DNA from 3 places in the Actinoplanes sp. NPDC051470 genome. Region 3 is predicted to be linked to each of the others. Evidence: riboswitches for the same ligand, from Rfam matches in the RefSeq annotation. Region 3 holds a riboswitch; each other region holds the start of a gene.
What was found. Region 3 has a riboswitch for cyclic di-AMP ahead of AB0M54_RS07910 (NlpC/P60 family protein). Riboswitches for the same ligand answer to the same signal wherever they lie in the genome.
Positions count from the first base shown of each region.

Region 1: linked by a shared signal. The riboswitch ahead of AB0M54_RS16510 (NlpC/P60 family protein) and the one ahead of AB0M54_RS07910 (NlpC/P60 family protein) in region 3 are both predicted to bind cyclic di-AMP.
Region 2: linked by a shared signal. The riboswitch ahead of AB0M54_RS11275 (hypothetical protein) and the one ahead of AB0M54_RS07910 (NlpC/P60 family protein) in region 3 are both predicted to bind cyclic di-AMP.

Region 1 is NZ_JBFBAA010000008.1:93,045-98,598, reverse strand. It holds gene AB0M54_RS16525 (thymidylate kinase) at 1-507, shown strand, start outside; gene AB0M54_RS16520 (SDR family NAD(P)-dependent oxidoreductase) at 504-1,172, opposite strand; gene AB0M54_RS16515 (sigma-70 family RNA polymerase sigma factor) at 1,747-2,748, shown strand; gene AB0M54_RS16510 (NlpC/P60 family protein) at 2,813-3,727, opposite strand; cyclic di-AMP (ydaO/yuaA leader) riboswitch at 3,786-3,914, opposite strand; gene AB0M54_RS16505 (DUF3817 domain-containing protein) at 4,082-4,426, opposite strand; gene AB0M54_RS16500 (hypothetical protein) at 4,437-4,841, opposite strand; gene AB0M54_RS16495 (DUF6158 family protein) at 4,900-5,136, shown strand; gene AB0M54_RS16490 (hypothetical protein) at 5,375-5,554, shown strand, end outside.
Region 2 is NZ_JBFBAA010000005.1:37,088-42,641, reverse strand. It holds gene AB0M54_RS11280 (glycoside hydrolase family 65 protein) at 1-1,993, shown strand, start outside; gene AB0M54_RS11275 (hypothetical protein) at 2,048-3,088, opposite strand; cyclic di-AMP (ydaO/yuaA leader) riboswitch at 3,092-3,231, opposite strand; cyclic di-AMP (ydaO/yuaA leader) riboswitch at 3,495-3,635, shown strand; gene AB0M54_RS11270 (hypothetical protein) at 3,638-4,681, shown strand; gene AB0M54_RS11265 (ABC transporter ATP-binding protein) at 4,712-5,491, opposite strand; gene AB0M54_RS11260 (ABC transporter permease) at 5,484-5,554, opposite strand, start outside.
Region 3 is NZ_JBFBAA010000003.1:167,443-172,996, forward strand. It holds gene rsmH (16S rRNA (cytosine(1402)-N(4))-methyltransferase RsmH) at 1-853, opposite strand, end outside; gene mraZ (division/cell wall cluster transcriptional repressor MraZ) at 1,045-1,476, opposite strand; gene AB0M54_RS07910 (NlpC/P60 family protein) at 1,892-2,692, opposite strand; cyclic di-AMP (ydaO/yuaA leader) riboswitch at 2,699-2,900, opposite strand; gene AB0M54_RS07915 (MurT ligase domain-containing protein) at 3,275-4,498, shown strand; gene AB0M54_RS07920 (glutamine amidotransferase) at 4,488-5,201, shown strand; gene AB0M54_RS07925 (VTT domain-containing protein) at 5,244-5,554, shown strand, end outside.

The DNA.
Region 1 (5,554 bases), on a different contig from region 3:
GTGCTCCGCTGGGGGGCGATCGTCCGCACGCTGTTCTTCCAGGCGTTCACCGGCGAGACCGTGGTGATGGACCGGTACGCCTACTGCCAGTACGCCAGCATGCGGTCACATCACGCCAAGCCCCGGGCCGAGCGCCGCGCCCGCCTCGCCTACCGCCTGTTCCCGCCGCCCGACGTCACGTTCCTGCTGGCCGTCAGCCCCAAGGTCGCTCAGGAGAGGATCGATGCGCGGGGGTACGACCGGGAGGAGCTGACGTTCCTCCAGGACGCGGACGCGGCGTACCGGTCGCTGCCGGAGTTCCCGGCCTTCGTGGTGATCGACGCGGACGGCACCCAGGACGAGGTGGCCGCCGCCCTGCGCGCCCACCTGCCCCTGGCCGCGGTGTCCGCGATCCCGCACCCGCGCGCGTCGGCTCTGCTGGCCGGCTCCCGCAGCGCCGTGCTGGCCTTCGGTTCCCTGCTCGCCGGCGTGGCCGCCCTCAGCTACCAGCTCCTCGAAGCTTTCTAGGCCTGGCCGTAGACCGGGATTGTGGCGCCGCTCATGGGGGTGGAGTCGTCGCTGGCCAGGAAGAGGATGACCTTGGCGATTTCGGCGGGGTTGACCCACTTGCTCCGGTCGCCGGGCATCCCGTTCCGGTTGGCCGGGGTGTCGATCACGCTCGGCAGCACGGTGTTGCAGCGGACGCCCTGCCCCTTGTACTCGACCGCCACCGCGTTGGCGAAGGCCAGCACCGCCGCCTTCGCCGTCACGTAGCCCGCCGCGCCCGGGAACGGCGCCACCGCGGCCCGGGACGAGACGCAGACCACCGAGCCGCCGCCGTTGGCCACGAGCACCGGGAGCGCGGCCCGGGTCACCAGGAAGGTCGGCCGCACGTTGGTCCGGATCATCGCCTCGAAGTCGTCGACCGCCGTCTCGTGGACGCGTCCGCCGCCGGCGTACCCGCCGACCAGATTGACCACCGCCGACAAGTGCGGTCCGGCGGCCGCGATCGCCGCCTCGACGTCACCCTGTGACGTGAGATCCGCCACAACCGCCTCGGCGCCGGCCGGCAATCGCTCCTGTGAGCCGGCTCGCACCGGGGCCACCACGCGCCACCCGGTTTCCAGGAAGGTCGAAATCACGGCCGTCCCGAGCCCGCCGGTGCCGCCGGTGATCACTGCCGTCCGTGCCATGAGAGAGCCCTTCTCCTTGTGTTCTCTGTCACGTCATGCCATCGAATCGACTCGACGGGGCAGTGGTTTACCGAAAGGATGGTCACCCGTACGGAAGTCACCCCTCCGGGCGAGTGAACTGCGGCGCAGCGTGGCGCATTGTGACGGTGGTCCCGTTCCGTCACGCCTTTGCGGCGGCGTTTGCGTCAAGCCACGTGGCAACCGGCCGATCCTGCGTATGAACCCTGCTGGCAACCAGGACGTACAGGGTAGTGACGAGCATCGCAGGGCAGGTCGTGATGCCCGTCGCTGCGACCGACGAGGGGCCGATGGTGTGATGACGTGGGCAATGGGTATGCGAGCTGTCACGCATCCAGCGCCGGGTGCGGCTCCGAATGACTCCCCGATGGCGTTCTTCAGTAAGTACGCAACGGGCTCCCAGCCAGCGCTCAGACTGTCGTGACACTTTCGACTCACCAGCCGCCGGCCGTTTCACCAGCCAGCACGGCAAACGGAATGACTGCGGGGCGCCATCTGTTGTGCAGGTGGCAGTTCGGCAACGCACCTTACTGCGGACGTTACGGGGAGGAACCAGATGGACGCAGGTAACGCCCGTAACTGGGTTAGCGAAGGCAATGAGGGGACCGTGGGCAACGTGGAGAAGAACACCGTGATGCGGACCGATGAGGTCGCCGAGGAGCGCGACCTCGTTGGAGTCTATCTGCACGAGATCTCCAGGACGCCGCTGCTCGACGCCGCCCGGGAGGTCGATCTCTCGAAGGCCATCGAGGCCGGCCTGTACGCCGAGCACCTTCTGGAAGAGGGCCAGCCCCGCCGCGGCACCAGCCGCGAAGAGCTGGAGCGCGTGGTCACCGAGGGACAGCGGGCCAAGGATCTGTTCATCCGCGCCAACCTGCGGCTGGTCGTGTCGATCGCCCGGCGGTACGTCCGCTCGGGCATGCCGATGCTCGACCTGATCCAGGAGGGCAACACCGGCCTGGTCCGCGCGGTCGAGAAGTTCGACTACGAGCGCGGCTACAAGTTCTCGACGTACGCGACGTGGTGGATCCGTCAGGCCATCAGCCGGGCCATCGCTCAGCAGGAGCGCACCGTGCGCCTGCCCGTGCACCTGGTCGAAGACGTCAACCGGATGCGGAACGTCACCCGCCAGCTCGTCCGCGAGCTCGGCGCCGACCCCGAGCCCGACCAGATCGCCAAGGCGCTCGGCGTGACCGTCGAGCGGGTCGGTGAGCTCACCCGCTGGGCGCAGGACACGGTGTCCCTGGACACCCCGGTCGGCGACGACGGTGACACCAACCTCGGCGACCTGGTGGCCGACAGCGACGCCCCGTCGCCGGAAGAGATCGTGCTGACCGCCCTGGAGCGGTCGCGCATCGAGGGTCTGCTCAACCACCTCGACGACCGGTCGGCCGGCATCATGCGGGCCCGCTACGGCCTGGAGGACGGCCGGGAGCACTCGCTCACCGAGGTCGCCTCCCGGTTCTCGCTCTCCCGCGAGCGGATCCGTCAGCTCGAGATCCAGGCGCTCGGCCGGCTGCGTGAGCTGGCCCGGGCCGAGGGCCTGCAGGCCGCCTGACCGATCAGGTCATACAAGAGGGCCGGTTCCCCGCGAGGGGAACCGGCCCTTTCACTGTGCTGAGTTACTTGACCCGGCCGTACCCGGTCGGAGTCATCGAGTTCATCGAGCGCTTCGTCACCGGCTCGCCGGTACGGTAAGCGTCGATCATCATTCCGCCGCCGACGTAGAGGCCGACATGGCCACCGTTGCGGAAGAAGATGAGGTCGCCCGCCTTCAGGTCACCCTTGCTGATCGGGGTGGTGGCGCTGATCTGGGCGGAGGCCTTGTGGGGCAGGCTCTTGCCCGCCGCACGCCAGGCCGCCGAGGTCAGCCCCGAGCAGTCGTAGCCGTTCGGGCCGTCGGCGCCGAACTTGTACATCACGCCGATGGCGTTGTACGCGAAGGACACCGCCTTGCCCGCGGAGCCGGCGATCTGCGGGATCGGGCCGCTGTACTTGCTGCCCGACTTGGTCGGCGTGCCGTACGCCGCCGTCCGCATCGCGTACAGCTTCTTGATGTCGTTCTCGATCTTCTTCTTGCGCTTGGCCAACTCGTTCAGCTGCGCGTTCTGCTTGTTCTGCGCGGTCTTCAGGGCGGCCTGACGCGTGTCGTAGTTCTGCGTGGTCGCCGTGTAGTTGTCGATCTTGCGCTGGCGATCGCGGGTCAGCTGGTCGAGCATGCCGATCCGGTCCATCAGGGTGCCCGATCCCTCGAGCATCACGTTCATGGCGCCGATGTCACCCTGCTGGTAAGCCTTGTTGGCGATCTGGCCCATCTCGGCCTGGGCGACCTTGAGGGCCTCCTTGGCCGGGCCCAGCGACTTCGTCAGCGCGACCTGATCGGCCTTGGTCTTGTTGAGATCGATCTTCATGCCGTTGTACGACTCGACGACATCCTCGAGATCGTCCGATGCCTTGGCGATCTTCTTGGTGATCTCGGTCTTGGACGGTTCCGCGTGAGCGGCCGTCACGGCCGGCCCGGTCAGCGCCAGCGCCATGAGGGCGACGGCCGCGATCCGGAACCTCGTGCGGGCGTGTGACAACGCTGAGAGGCCTTTCTTCCGCCTGTGCCGCCTACCGGGTTAGCTGACGGGTTCGGGCGGGAAGAAGGCCCTACCGCGGTGGTGCGCGGATTCACCCCGAGAACTCGGTTCCCCGGTTCGTCACGATGGGCCCGGGCGCGGCCGGATGGGGGTGACCGCGTCGAGGCCGCCGTGCAGACTCGGCAGCGCCGGCTCGGCGCCACCGGAGGGTGTGGCTGCGGACCGAACCAACCGCATTAACTTATCGATGGATCTCCGAAAAGCAAGCTCGGCAAGAAAACCTTAAGCCAATGAATGCGCGGCGTAATTCTAGGAATTCAGCGCGTGATCCCCGGACGCGGAATCGGACTTTTCGGGATTGACGCTGATCCAATTGCGCGTCACTTTCCGCTCGGCCCAGAAGGACAGGAACGGGATGGTGCCGGCCAGCATCACCAGCAGCATGCGGCTGAGCGGCCACTGGGCGCGGCGGCCGAGGTCGAAGGTGGCCAGCACGTACAGGATGAAGAGGAAGCCGTGCGCCGGGCCGACGCCCGCGACCACCGTGTCGTTGTCGGCCAGGTACTTCAGCGGCATGCCCACGAGGACCAGCACGATCAGGACCACGCCGACGATGTAGGCGATGATCCGGTAACGGGTGAGAGCTCCCTGCACGGTGCTTTCCTTACTTCCTGGGTCCGGGGTAGTCGCCGGGGCGGGCGCCGGGATGGGCGTTGAGCCAGGCGAGGTAGTCGTTGTAGGCCGCCAGTTCCGGGTCGTCGGCGCCGGGGTCGGGCGCCGGGCGGGACGGGACCCGGACCGGGCGGCCGACGGTAACAGCCGAATCTGGGAGCTTTTCCCGTTCCGGCGCCGGCTCCGCCGCCGGTTTCGTGGCCAGCCGAACCTCGCGCCACCACAGGAACGCGACGAAGCCGGCGAAGACCGGCCACTGGAACGCGTACCCCCAGCTCAGTGCGTTTCCGCCGGTGGCGCGGGTGTATTGCCACCAGCCCAGCAGGAGGAAGGCCACGATCAGAACGAGCGCGACCACATGGCGGAGGATCCACGCCGGGGTCAGCAGCCCTTTCATGACTGTCAGGGTAGTCGCGCGGGTTTCAGGGCGACCCGCGCGGGCAAGGCTGAACGGTATGAGCGACCAGCCTGTGGAGATCTCCGAGATCGGCATCGACCCGGCGGGACTGGGTGACGACGACCTGATCCGTGAACTGGCCAGCCTGCACCGGACCCGGCTGGACACCCTGCGGTACGGGCCGGACGCCGCCCTGGACAACCACCTGCGGCGGACGGCGGAACTGGAGACCGAGTACCTGGCCCGGCACCCGGGCCGTGAGGTGGATCCGCATCGCCTCACGCAGGACTTCTGACGTGTGTCCTGGGTCACAATGCCTGCTGGAATCAGGGCGGGCGACCGACAGTTGAGAACAGATGTCGGTGTGTCCAGTGTCCCCGGGCCTCACCCATTGCCTTCACGGAATACCGTTCGGCTGGAGCCGTGTTGAGCCACTCGCCGAGAGGCGACATGCACACCGACACCTATGCGCCGCCTCCGAGGTTCTCGGGGGCGGCGCATTATGTTGGGCCGGTTGTGGGTACCCGATCTTCATGAACGATCCTCGTACCGAAGAGCGCGCCGCCGACCTGCTTCCCGAGGAGCGCGCCGCCGGCAGCGCCGACCCGGAGGCCCAGGCCGCGGCCATTCTCGCGGATTCGGACGATCGGGAGCACAATTCGGACCTTTCGCGGGAAAACCGCACCTCGGCAGAGACGGTCGCACCAGCCGAA
Region 2 (5,554 bases), on a different contig from region 3:
GTGGGTCTCGCCCTCCGGCCAGGCGATCCGCATCCGCACCGTCCGCCTGGTGTCGTTCACCCAGCGTGCCGTCGTGGCCATCCTGTACGAGGTGGAGCCGCTCGACCAGAGCGCGCGGCTGATCCTGCAGTCCGAGCTGGTGGCCAACGAGCAGCTGCCGCCGACCAGCAAGGACCCGCGGGTGGCGGCCGTGCTCGACCACCCGCTGCAGGCCGAGGAGATGCTCGAGCAGAAGACCGGCGGCCTGCTGGTGCACCGCACCAAGGCCAGCGACCTGCGGATGGCCGCGGCGATGGAGCACCTGGTCGAGACGCCGGGCAAGCACGCCATCACCACCGAGGGCCACCCGGACTGGCTGCGGACCACGGTCGCCTGCAAGCTCGAGCCGGGTCAGAAGCTGCGGGTGGTCAAGCTGGCCGCCTACGGCTGGTCCAGCCACCGCTCGCTGCCCGCCGTCCGCGACCAGGTCGGCGGCGCGCTGGCCAGTGCCCGGCTGGACGGCTGGGAGGGGCTGGTCGACGCACAGCGGGAATACCTGGACGCGTTCTGGGACCACTCCGACGTGCAGGTCGAGGGCGACCCCGAGGTGCAGCAGGCGGTCCGCTTCGGGCTGTTCCACACGCTCCAGGCGGGCGCCCGGGCCGAGCAGCGGCCGATCGGCTCCAAGGGGCTCACCGGACCGGGCTACGACGGCCACACGTTCTGGGACGCCGAGACCTTCGTGCTCCCGGCGCTGACCTACACCCAGCCGTCCGCCGCGGCCGACGTGCTGCGCTGGCGACACTCCACGCTGGACCTGGCCCGGGAGCGGGCACAGACGCTGGGCCTGCAGGGCGCGGCGTTCCCGTGGCGGACGATCCGCGGTCAGGAGTGCTCGGCGTACTGGCCGGCCGGCACCGCGGGCTTCCACATCGGGGCCGACATCGCCGACGCGGTGCGCCGCTACGTGCAGGCCACCGGCGACGACGACTTCGAGCGCGAGGTCGGCCTGGAGCTGCTGGTCGAGACCGCTCGGCTGTGGCGCTCGCTGGGCCACCACGACCGGCACGGCCGCTTCCACATCGACGGCGTGACCGGCCCGGACGAGTACACCGCCGTGGTGGACGACAACATCTACACCAACCTGATGGCGCAGCAGAACATGTTCTCGGCCGCCGAGGTGGCCAAGCGCCATCCCGAGGTGGCCCGCCGGCTCGGGGTCGACGACGAGGAGACGGCGTCCTGGCGGGACGCGGCGGCCGCCGTGCACATCCCGTACGACCGTGAGCTGGGCGTGCATCAGCAGTCGCAGGGCTTCACCCGGCTCCAGGAGTGGGACTTCGAGAACACCGCGCCCGAGGCGTACCCGCTGCTGCTGAACTACCCGTACTTCGACCTGTACCGCAAGCAGGTGGTCAAGCAGGCCGACCTGGTGATGGCGATGTACGTGCGCGGCGACGCGTTCACGCCGGAGGAGAAGGCGCGCAACTTCGCCTACTACGACGCGCGTACGGTCCGGGACTCGTCGCTGTCCGCCTGCATCCAGGCGGTGATGGCGGCCGAGGTGGGCTTCCTCGAGCTGGCCCACGACTATCTGGGCGAGGCCGCCCTGATGGACCTGCACGACCTGCACCAGAACGCGCGGGACGGCGTGCACGTGGCGTCGCTGGCCGGGTCCTGGATCGCGCTCGTGGCCGGCCTGGGCGGCATGCGTGACTTCAACGGTCAGCTGTCCTTCGCGCCGCGGCTGCCCAGCCGGATCACCAAGCTGGAGTTCTCGCTGCTCTGGCGGGGGCTGCGGCTGCGGGTCAACGTGACCGCCGACGAGGTGACCTACTCGCTGCGCAACGGGCAGGGCTCGTCCCGCCTCCAGCTCGTGCACCACGGCAAGGAGATCGAGGTGGTGCAGGGCAAGTCGATGACCGTGCCGATCCCGCCCGGGACACCGACCGGCCCGCCGCCGCAGCAGCCCGCCGGCCGTGCCCCGGTCCGGCGCGCGACCAGCGGCCACTGACGAAAAACCCCTGCTCTCCGGTTTCGGAGGGCAGGGGTTTTTTCTTCGTCACACCTAGAGCATCGACACGTGCACGTGGTCCTCGTGCGTGCTGACGCCGTGGTAGTTGCCCCAGCCGCGGGTCGGGAACCAGATCTGTTTGTTCCAGATCACATAGAGGATGCCGAGCCGGTCGGCGTTACGGACCAGGAACGCCATCAGGTCGTTGCCGTACTTCTTGGTGTCGGCGTTGTGGTATTTCGCGAAGCCCGACTTCTGCAGCGACCAGTCGCAGGCCCGGCCCTTGGGGTGTTCGAACGGGCCGCCGTTGCGGTGGCAGCCGACGAACCGGTCGAACCCGGCCTTCTTGACCTGCTGGTACATGTGCAGGGTGCGGGCGGTGATGCAGCCGCTGGTGGTCGGGTCCTTGACGTTGCAGCTCTGCGGGCCGAAGTCGCCGTTCTTGTCTCGCGGCGCAGGCTCGGCGACCTTGGACGTCGCGTCGACGAAGCCGTCGGTCAGCGAGCCGCCGACCAGGGCCAGCGCCTTGTCCGCCGCGTCCTTCTGCTTCTGCATCAGCACCATGTTGGCCTTCTGCTCCTTGACCTCCTGGTCGAGGCGGGCCTTGTTGCGGGCGACCTCGTCGATCGCCTCGTTCAGCTCGTGCAGCTTGTTGTCGTTCAGCGCGCTGAGCTCCTCGAGCGAGATCGCCCGGTCGAGGAAGCCGCCGGCGCCGGGGCTGTCGAGCAGGAAGCTGGCCGTGGACAGGCCGCCGTTGCGGTACTGCTGCCCGGCGATCCGGCCGACCTGGGGTAGCAGGAGATCGCGCTTGGCCTCCGCCTGCTTCACCTGCACCGAGAGGTTGAGCTGGGTCTTCGTCGACTTCTGCACCGCGGTCTTGGCGGCCAGGTAACGACGACCGGTGGAGTCGAGCACATCCTCCAGGAGCGCGTCCTGCTTGCCCTCCTCGGGCGCCTCGGCGGAACCGCTCTTCGTGGAGTTCTTGCCGTCACCCGGCTCGGCGCTCGCCGGTGACGCGGGTGCGAACACCGAAACGGTTACAGCGACGAGCGGTGCCAGGGCGAGGACCAGCCACCGGCGTGGGCTTGCCGTCATGCACAATCCTTCCGTGTAACCACCGGCCGAGTTAGCTGACGGGTTCGGGAGGGAAGCGCTCCCTACCGCGAGGTTCCGCGGATTCACCCCGGAGGAACATGGTTCCCCGGCTCGCCTTTCGGGCGATTAGGTGGTGGCCTGCCGGCACTTTGGGGGTAGTGCCTCCTGGCAGTGACCGGCGGCCAGCTTACCTGACGAAACGCCCGTCTTCAGCCCGCTGAACCGGTCAAAAGGCGTTATTGAGCAACGACTTTAGGTGACATTACCTGGTGACCTCACATCAATGTGAGTCGTCGCATTCTCACCGTAGTCGAAATAACTGATAGCACATGCCTAGTGGCTCTCAGTGCGAAGGTGGCGAATATCGGATTCGTAGGTATCGTTCCTGTCGGTCAGCGTTATCAAACGGTGATCGCCGCTCAATCGCCACACGGCGAGCCGGGGACCCAAATCCCAGGTAGTGGGGTGTATCCGCACTCGTTGCGGTAGGGAGCGCTTCCCTCCCGAACCCGTCAGCTAACCCGGTCGGCGGCCGACGGAAGGAACGGCATGAGGCAGAACTCTGTCCGGAAGCGACTGGCGTGCGCCCTCGCCATCGCAGTCGCGTTCGGCGGGCTCGCGGCCACCACCGTGGCGGGCCCGGCCCTGGCCGCGCCCCGGCCCCTGGCCGCACCGGGCGACAACGGCGACGACGGCGAAGGCGGCTCCAAGTCGCTGATCCAGCAGGTCGAGGCCGCGTCCAAGGGCTACGTGGACGCCAAGGAGGCGCTGGACACCTCCAAGGTCCGGCAGGCCAAGCTGGTCACCCGGATCAAGGAACTGGACAAAGAACTCGGTCCGCGGCAGGCCGAGCTCGACGAGATCGCCCGGCAGAGCTACCGCACCGGGCGGCTCGGGACGATGGGCGCGCTGATCAACGCGTCGGCCGGCGACTCGACCGGGATGCTCGACCGCGTGCAGATCCTGGAGACCGTCGCGGTCAAGCAGGACGCCGCGCTGCGGAACCTCAAGGACGCCCGGGACGAGCAGCTCCGGGCCAAGGCCGCGGTCGACGCCGAGATTGCCGACCAGCAGAAGCAGCTCACCGTGATGGCCAAGCGCAAGGCGCAGGCCGAGGGCGTGCTGAAGGCGGCCGGTCAGGGTCAGGACGCCGGGTCACCGGGTGGCGGCGGCAGCAGCGCCAAGGCCAGCCCGGGCGGCAACCTGAACGGCGGCTGCACGGTCAACGACCCGACCAGTGGCGGCTGCATCACGCCGCGCCTGCTGCACGCCATGAAGGAGGCGCAGGCTGACGGGTTCAACCACTACGTGCACTGCTTCCGCGAGCAGAACAGCGGCGAGCATCCGCTGGGCCGCGCCTGCGACTTCGCCGCCGACAAGGGTGGCTTCGGCGGCGACGCCACCGGCAGTAGCAAGACGTACGGCAACAACCTGGCGAACTACTTCATCAGCAACGCGAAGACGCTGGGTGTGCTCTACGTCATCTGGTTCCGGCGGATCTGGCTGCCCAGCAGCGGGTGGAAGTCGTACTCCGGTGCGGGCGGCGACCCGTCCACCGACCACACCAACCACGTGCATCTGTCGGTGAAGTAAGCCGGACGGGACACCAGGGGAGTACGCGACCTACTTGCTCATGAAGGTCGCGTACTCCTTCAGCACGTCCTCGGTCGGGCCGTCGGCCCGGATCACACCCGACTCCAGCCAGATGCTCCGCTCACAGGTGTCGCGGATGGTCGAGTCGCTGTGCGAGACCAGGAACACCGTGCCGGCGTCCGCGCGCAGGTCGCGGATGCGCTGCTCACTGCGCCGGCGGAACCGCGCGTCACCGGTGGCCAGCGCCTCGTCGATCAGCAGCACGTCGTGCTTCTTGGCCGCCGAGATCGAGAACCGCAGCCGGGCCGCCATGCCGGAGGAGTAGGTCCGCATCGGCATGGTGCTGAACTCGCCGCGCTCGTTGATGCCGGAGAAGTCGACGATCTCCTTCACCTTGGCCTTCGCGTCGGCCGGGGACATGCCCATGGCCAGGCAGCCGAGCATCACGTTGCGCTCGCCGGACAGGTCGTTCATCAGCACGGCGTTCACGCCCAGCAGCGAGGGCTGCCCGGCGGCGTAGACCGCGCCGCGCTCGGCCGGCATCAGCCCGGCGATCGCCCGCAGCAGCGTCGACTTGCCGGAGCCGTTGCTGCCGACCAGCCCGATCGCCTCGCCCTTGTAGGCCACGAAGCTGATGCCCTTGATCGCGTGCACCTCGCGGATGTTCGCCATCTTGGTCCGCGTCACCAGCCGCTTGAGGCTGGCGATCGGCGAGCCGGTGCCGGAGGCCGGCGAACCGTGCACCTTGTAGACCACGTGCGCGTCGTCGACGACGACGGTCGGTACGCGTTCCTCGGTCGGGTCAGCCACGCCCGTAGCCCTTCTCTCCGCGCCAGAAGTAGACGATGCCGACACTGAACATGAGCGCCGCCC
Region 3 (5,554 bases):
GACCGGTTCCGGGCAACTCGACCGGCAGGTCGAGCGGTCCGGTGCTGCGCGCCCTCGCGGCGATGGCGCGCTTGACGATCCGGTCTTCCAACGATTGGTAGCTCATCACCACAAGGCGCCCTTTCGGCGCCAATGCGTCCAAAGCCGATGGCACCGCGGACTCGACCGCGGCGAGTTCGCCATTTACCTCAATACGTAGCGCTTGAAACGTTCTTTTGGCGGGATTTCCACCCGTTCGTCGCGCGGCGGCCGGGATGGCCGCTTTGACCAGGTCGGCGAGCCGGCTCGTGGACGTGATCCGCCCCTGATCCCGCTCCTTGACGATCGCCGAGACGATCCGCGAGGCGAACTTCTCCTCGCCGTAGGTCCGTAGCACCCGGACCAGGTCGCCCGGCTGGTAGCCGTTCACGACCTCTTCGGCCGTGATCCCCCGCGACTGGTCCATGCGCATGTCCAGCGGTGCGTCCTGCGCGTAGGCGAACCCCCGGTCGGGCTCGTCCAGTTGCAGCGATGACACACCCAGGTCGAACAGGCCACTGTGGAACGCCTCGTGGCCCAGCCCCGCCAGCACCGACGGCAACTCGTCGTAGACCGCGTGCACCAGGTGCGTACGGTCCGCGAAGCGGGCCAGCCGTCGCCCGCTGTGCGCCAGCGCTTCCGGATCCCGGTCGAGCCCGATGAGGACCACGTCCGGGAAACGCTCGAGCACCGCCTCGGCGTGACCGCCGAGACCCAGAGTGAAGTCGACGTGCACGGCGTCCGGCAGACCCAGCGCGGGAGCGAGCAGCTCGAGACAGCGCTCGAGCAGCACCGGCACATGCGTGCCACGTTGCTCCCCCACGTCGACCCCCAGTCGCCAGGCTTCGTGCGTCACCCGGTCCGACCGGACGTCGAATCCGTACCGCCAGATCCCCATCCGCTCGTGCCCGCTGCCGGCGGGCGTCGCGCCTGGCGCCGGGGAAGAGGCGCCAGGAACTCAAGCGGCTGGAGATCTCGCAGTACGGGCGGCAGCGACGTCTTGTCCATCTCGTCCGTGTCACGCCGTCACAGTCCGCCGGGCAGCACCCCCTCCTCGATGTCGGCGAAGTCGTCCTCGCTCGACGAGAGGTAGTCCTCCCAGGACTGCTTGTCCCAGATCTCCACCCGCGTGCTCGCCCCGATCACGACCAGCTCACGGTCGAGGCCCGCGTACTCCCGCAGGTGTGCCGGGATGGTGACCCGGCCCTGCTTGTCGGGGACCTCGTCATGTGCGCTGGCGAAGAACACCCGGCTGTAGGCCCGGGCGGCCTTGTGGGTGACCGGCTGCTCGCGCAGCTGCCCCGCGATGCGCTGGAACTCCGGCATCGGGAACACGTACAGGCAACGCTCCTGCCCCTTGGTGATCACGACACCTCCCGCCAGCTCGTCCCGGAACTTCGCCGGAAGGATCAACCGGCCCTTCTCGTCCAGGCGTGGGGTATGCGTGCCGAGAAACATCGGCCAACCCCCCTACGCCCTGCCGGCGGTTCGCGGTCCGCCGTGTCGAATCGGGCCGGCAGGTCCCCCCTGCCACTGCGCTCCACTCTACTCCACTTCCCTCCACCCGCAACCGGAATCGTGCCGTCCATGAACCGGATTCGCAGACGAAAGCGCAGGTAGACGCGGTGGAGTGCCAGTGGAGGGCGAAGGCCTGATCATGGCGTCCGCTTTCCGACATGCCGCCCAGGTGGGCACGAAAAACTGCCCGGATCCGCGGTATCAGCGGCGCCGGGCGTGGATGTGGAGCGGAGTGGAGGAGATGCGGGGAGGGTGGTGGAGCAAGCACAGACGCCGGCGGGGTGCGACCCAGGAACCCCGGGTCGCACCCCGCCGGTGCGAAAGTGGTTACGCCTTACTTACTGCGGTCCTGAACTCAGACCAGGCGGCGGACCACGTAGTTGCCGCTGATCATCTTGCGCTTCGAGACCCGGGCGCCGGAGTGCGGCGAGTCCCAGATCTTGTTGGCGCCCGCGTACACCGCGGCGTGGTAGCCGTAGGAGCCGGAGCGGAAGATGATCAGATCGCCGGGCTGCCGGCTGCCCTTGCTGACCGACCTGCCGTACTTCTGCTGCGAGTTGGCCTTGTGGGGCAGCTTGCGACCGGTGGTCTTCTTGTAGACGTACAGCGTGAAGCCGGAGCAGTCGAAGCGCTTGGGACCCGCCGCGCCGTACTTGTACAGCGCTCCCTTGTGCCTCGCGGCCTCCGCCAGGACCATGGCGCCCTTGTTCGTCACCGACACCGACGAGTTGTTCCGGCTGACCGCCGCGCGCACTCCGCCGCCGCCGAGGAAGACGGTGCGGTAGGTGCCGGAGACCAGGGGCTTGAACGAGAAGGTGTAGGCGCCCGACTTCAGGATGGTCCGGGTCTGCCACGTCTGCCACTTGCCGCTGCGGAGCGCCTGCAGGCGCACCATGCCGCTCGTGACCTTCTTGCCGGTGCTCGGGTTGGCCACGAACGTCGTGATCCGGATCGAGGCGCCGTACTTCACCGATTTCGCGCTGGCCTTCTGGGTGACCTTGGCCAGCGGCCGCATCGCGGCGGCGGTGACGACCGGGGTGGCCGCGACCGCCGGCTGCGTGGCCACGATCTGGCCGGCGCCGAGGCAGATACCCAGGGACAGGGCGATGCTGCCGGTGCCGAGGGTGCGGCGCCGGCTCGAGGTGCTTTGTTGCACGGTAGAGAGATCCCTCCGGCACGCCTGCGAGGTTAGCTGTCGGGTTCGGGCGGGAAGGTGTGCCCGGCCGCCGTGGCGGCTTCACCCCAAGACCGTGTCGTACGGCCTGAGCCCTCAGGTCACCGCCGGTAGTGACGGTGCCTTCGCGAGGACCCGATTGGGTCCCCCGTCTCTGCCCCTCGTCGCCTTGTGTGGATGTTCTCGAACTCGGGTCGTGGAATCGGGCCGGGGCAGAGCTCGGCGTTGACCCGCGTGTCCACGAACTGCGGGCGGTCGCCGGCAGCCAGACCTTGATAACCGAATTTCCGTACGGTTGCAGATCGTGACTGGCCACGGAGAGTAATTGGCATGTGCGCCGATGTCCGGTTTGGACATCGCTCAAGACAAATGCCACTGCGGTACGCAGTGCGGTGATCACCGAACGTCGAAGGTAACGGGTGAGTCTCGCCACACAATTAACAAACTTTCGAATGATCTTGAGGACCGCGATTTCCGGTATGACCGTCCCGCCGGCAGCCACCGGGCGGCCGGATCGACGCTCTGTCCGGTTCGGGTACTGTCGCCACCGTGACGGACGGGAAGATGCCCATGCGCGCGAAGGTGGCGAGCTCCGTCTCGCGCACCGCCGCTGCGATCTCCAGGGCCGCGGGACGCGGCGACGGCTCGGTCATCGGCGGCTGGATCGGTCTCAAGATCGACCCTGACCTGCTGAAGAACCTGGCCACCGGCCGGGCGATCGCGCTTGTCTCCGGCACCAACGGCAAGACCACCACCACCCGGCTCACCGCCGCCGCGCTGGGCGTGCTCGGCCCGGTGGCGACCAACTCGTTCGGCGCCAACATGCCCAGCGGGCACACCTCGGCCCTGGCCAAGGCCGGTGCCACGCCGTTCGCGGTGCTCGAGGTCGACGAGCACTACCTGGCCCGGGTGATCGACGAGACCACCCCGCGCGCGGTCGCGCTGCTCAACCTCAGCCGCGACCAGCTCGACCGGGCGAAGGAGGTGGCGATGATGGCGCAGCTGTGGCGGACCGCGCTGGCCGACCACCCCGACATCCGGGTGATCGCCAACGCCGACGACCCGATGGTGGTCTGGTCGGCCGTCGGCAGCCCCAACGTCACGTGGTTCAGCGCCGGCCAGCGGTGGCACGACGACTCCTGGGTCTGCCCCGAGTGCGGCTCGTCGATCGAGCGCCGCGAGGGCGAGTGGTGGTGCGTCGGCTGCCCGCTGCGCCGGCCGCGGGCCCAGTGGGTGGTCGAGGACGAGGGCGTCACCGACCCGAACGGCGACTGGCACCTGGTCAAGCTCCAGCTGCCGGGCCGGGTCAACCTCGGCAACGCCGCCGCCGCCCTGGCCACCGCGGCCGAGTTCGGCGTCCGCGCGATCGAGGGCGTGCCCCGGCTGTCCTCGGTCACCTCGGTGGCCGGCCGGTACGCCCAGGTCGACCGCGACGGCCGCAACATCCGGCTGCTGCTGGCCAAGAACCCGGCGAGCTGGCTCGAGGCCTTCGACATGGCCGATGTGGCGCCGACCCTGCTCTCCATCAACGCCCGCGACCCCGACGGCCTGGACACCTCCTGGCTCTACGACGTCGACTTCGCACCGCTCCGTGACGGCCGGCCCGTGCTGATCACCGGCGACCGGGCCTACGACCTCGCGGTCCGCCTCACGGTGAACGGTGTGCCCTTCCGCCACGTAAAGACCTTCGACGAGGCGATCCAGGCATCTCCGCCCGGACGGCTCGAAGTGATCGCGAACTACACCGCCTTCCAGGACATCCGAGCGGAGCTGGACCGTGTCAACTGAAAGTGTTCTGCGGATCGTCTGGATCTATCCCGACCTGCTGTCCACCTACGGCGACCGCGGGAACATGCTGATCCTGGCCCACCGGGCGGCCCTGCGCGGCATCCCGGCCGAGACCCACGAGGTCCGCTCCGACCAGCCGATGCCCTCCACCGCCGACATCTACCTGATCGGCGGCGGGGAAGACGGCCCGCAGGCGCTGGCGGCCCAGCGGCTGATCGCCGACGGCGGCATCCACCGGGCGGTCGGCCAGGGCGCGGCGGTGCTGGCCATCTGTGCCGGTTATCAGCTCTTCGGGCACTCTTTCTTCGCCAAGGGGGCCAAGTTCGCCGGCCTGGGCCTGCTCGACCTGGAGTCGAACCGGGGCGAGACGCGGGCCGTCGGCGAGCTCCGGGGCGACATCGACCCGCGGCTCGGGCTGCCGCCGCTGACCGGTTTCGAGAACCACGGCGGGCGTACCCACCTGGGGCCGGACGTTTCGCCGCTGGCCCACGTGACCGCCGGCATCGGCAACGACGGGCAGACCGAGGGCGCCTGGCACGGCAAGATCCTCGGCTCCTACAGCCATGGCCCGGCGCTGGCCCGCAACCCAGCGATAGCCGATCTGCTACTGCGTTGGGCGACGGGCGCGGATAGTCTTGCCCCCGTCGACGATGCCTGGGCCGAGGCGCTCAGGTCCGAGCGACTCACCGCAGCAAGCGTCTGACCAGCCGAAACAGCCCGACGACACCAGGAGCGGTAAGCCTTTATGACTGACACCCTGATCGCCCCGAAGGCCATCACCTCCGCGGACCCTCAGGCTGCCTCTCCCCTGGCTGCAACCGCTACCGAGGGCGCTCCGGCCCCGGTCACCTGGCGGCGCCGGCTGGTCCGCTTCGGCACGCTGGGCCTGGTCGTGGCCGGCCTGGCCGTGGCCGCCGCGGTGCTGCCGCTGCGTGACATCGCCGCCTCGGTCGCCGGGCTGGGCCCGGTCGCCGCGGTCGGCGTGGCCGTGATCGGCGGCCTGCTGCTCTCCGTGCTGGTGCCCCGCACGGCCATCACGCTGGCCAGCGGCGCGCT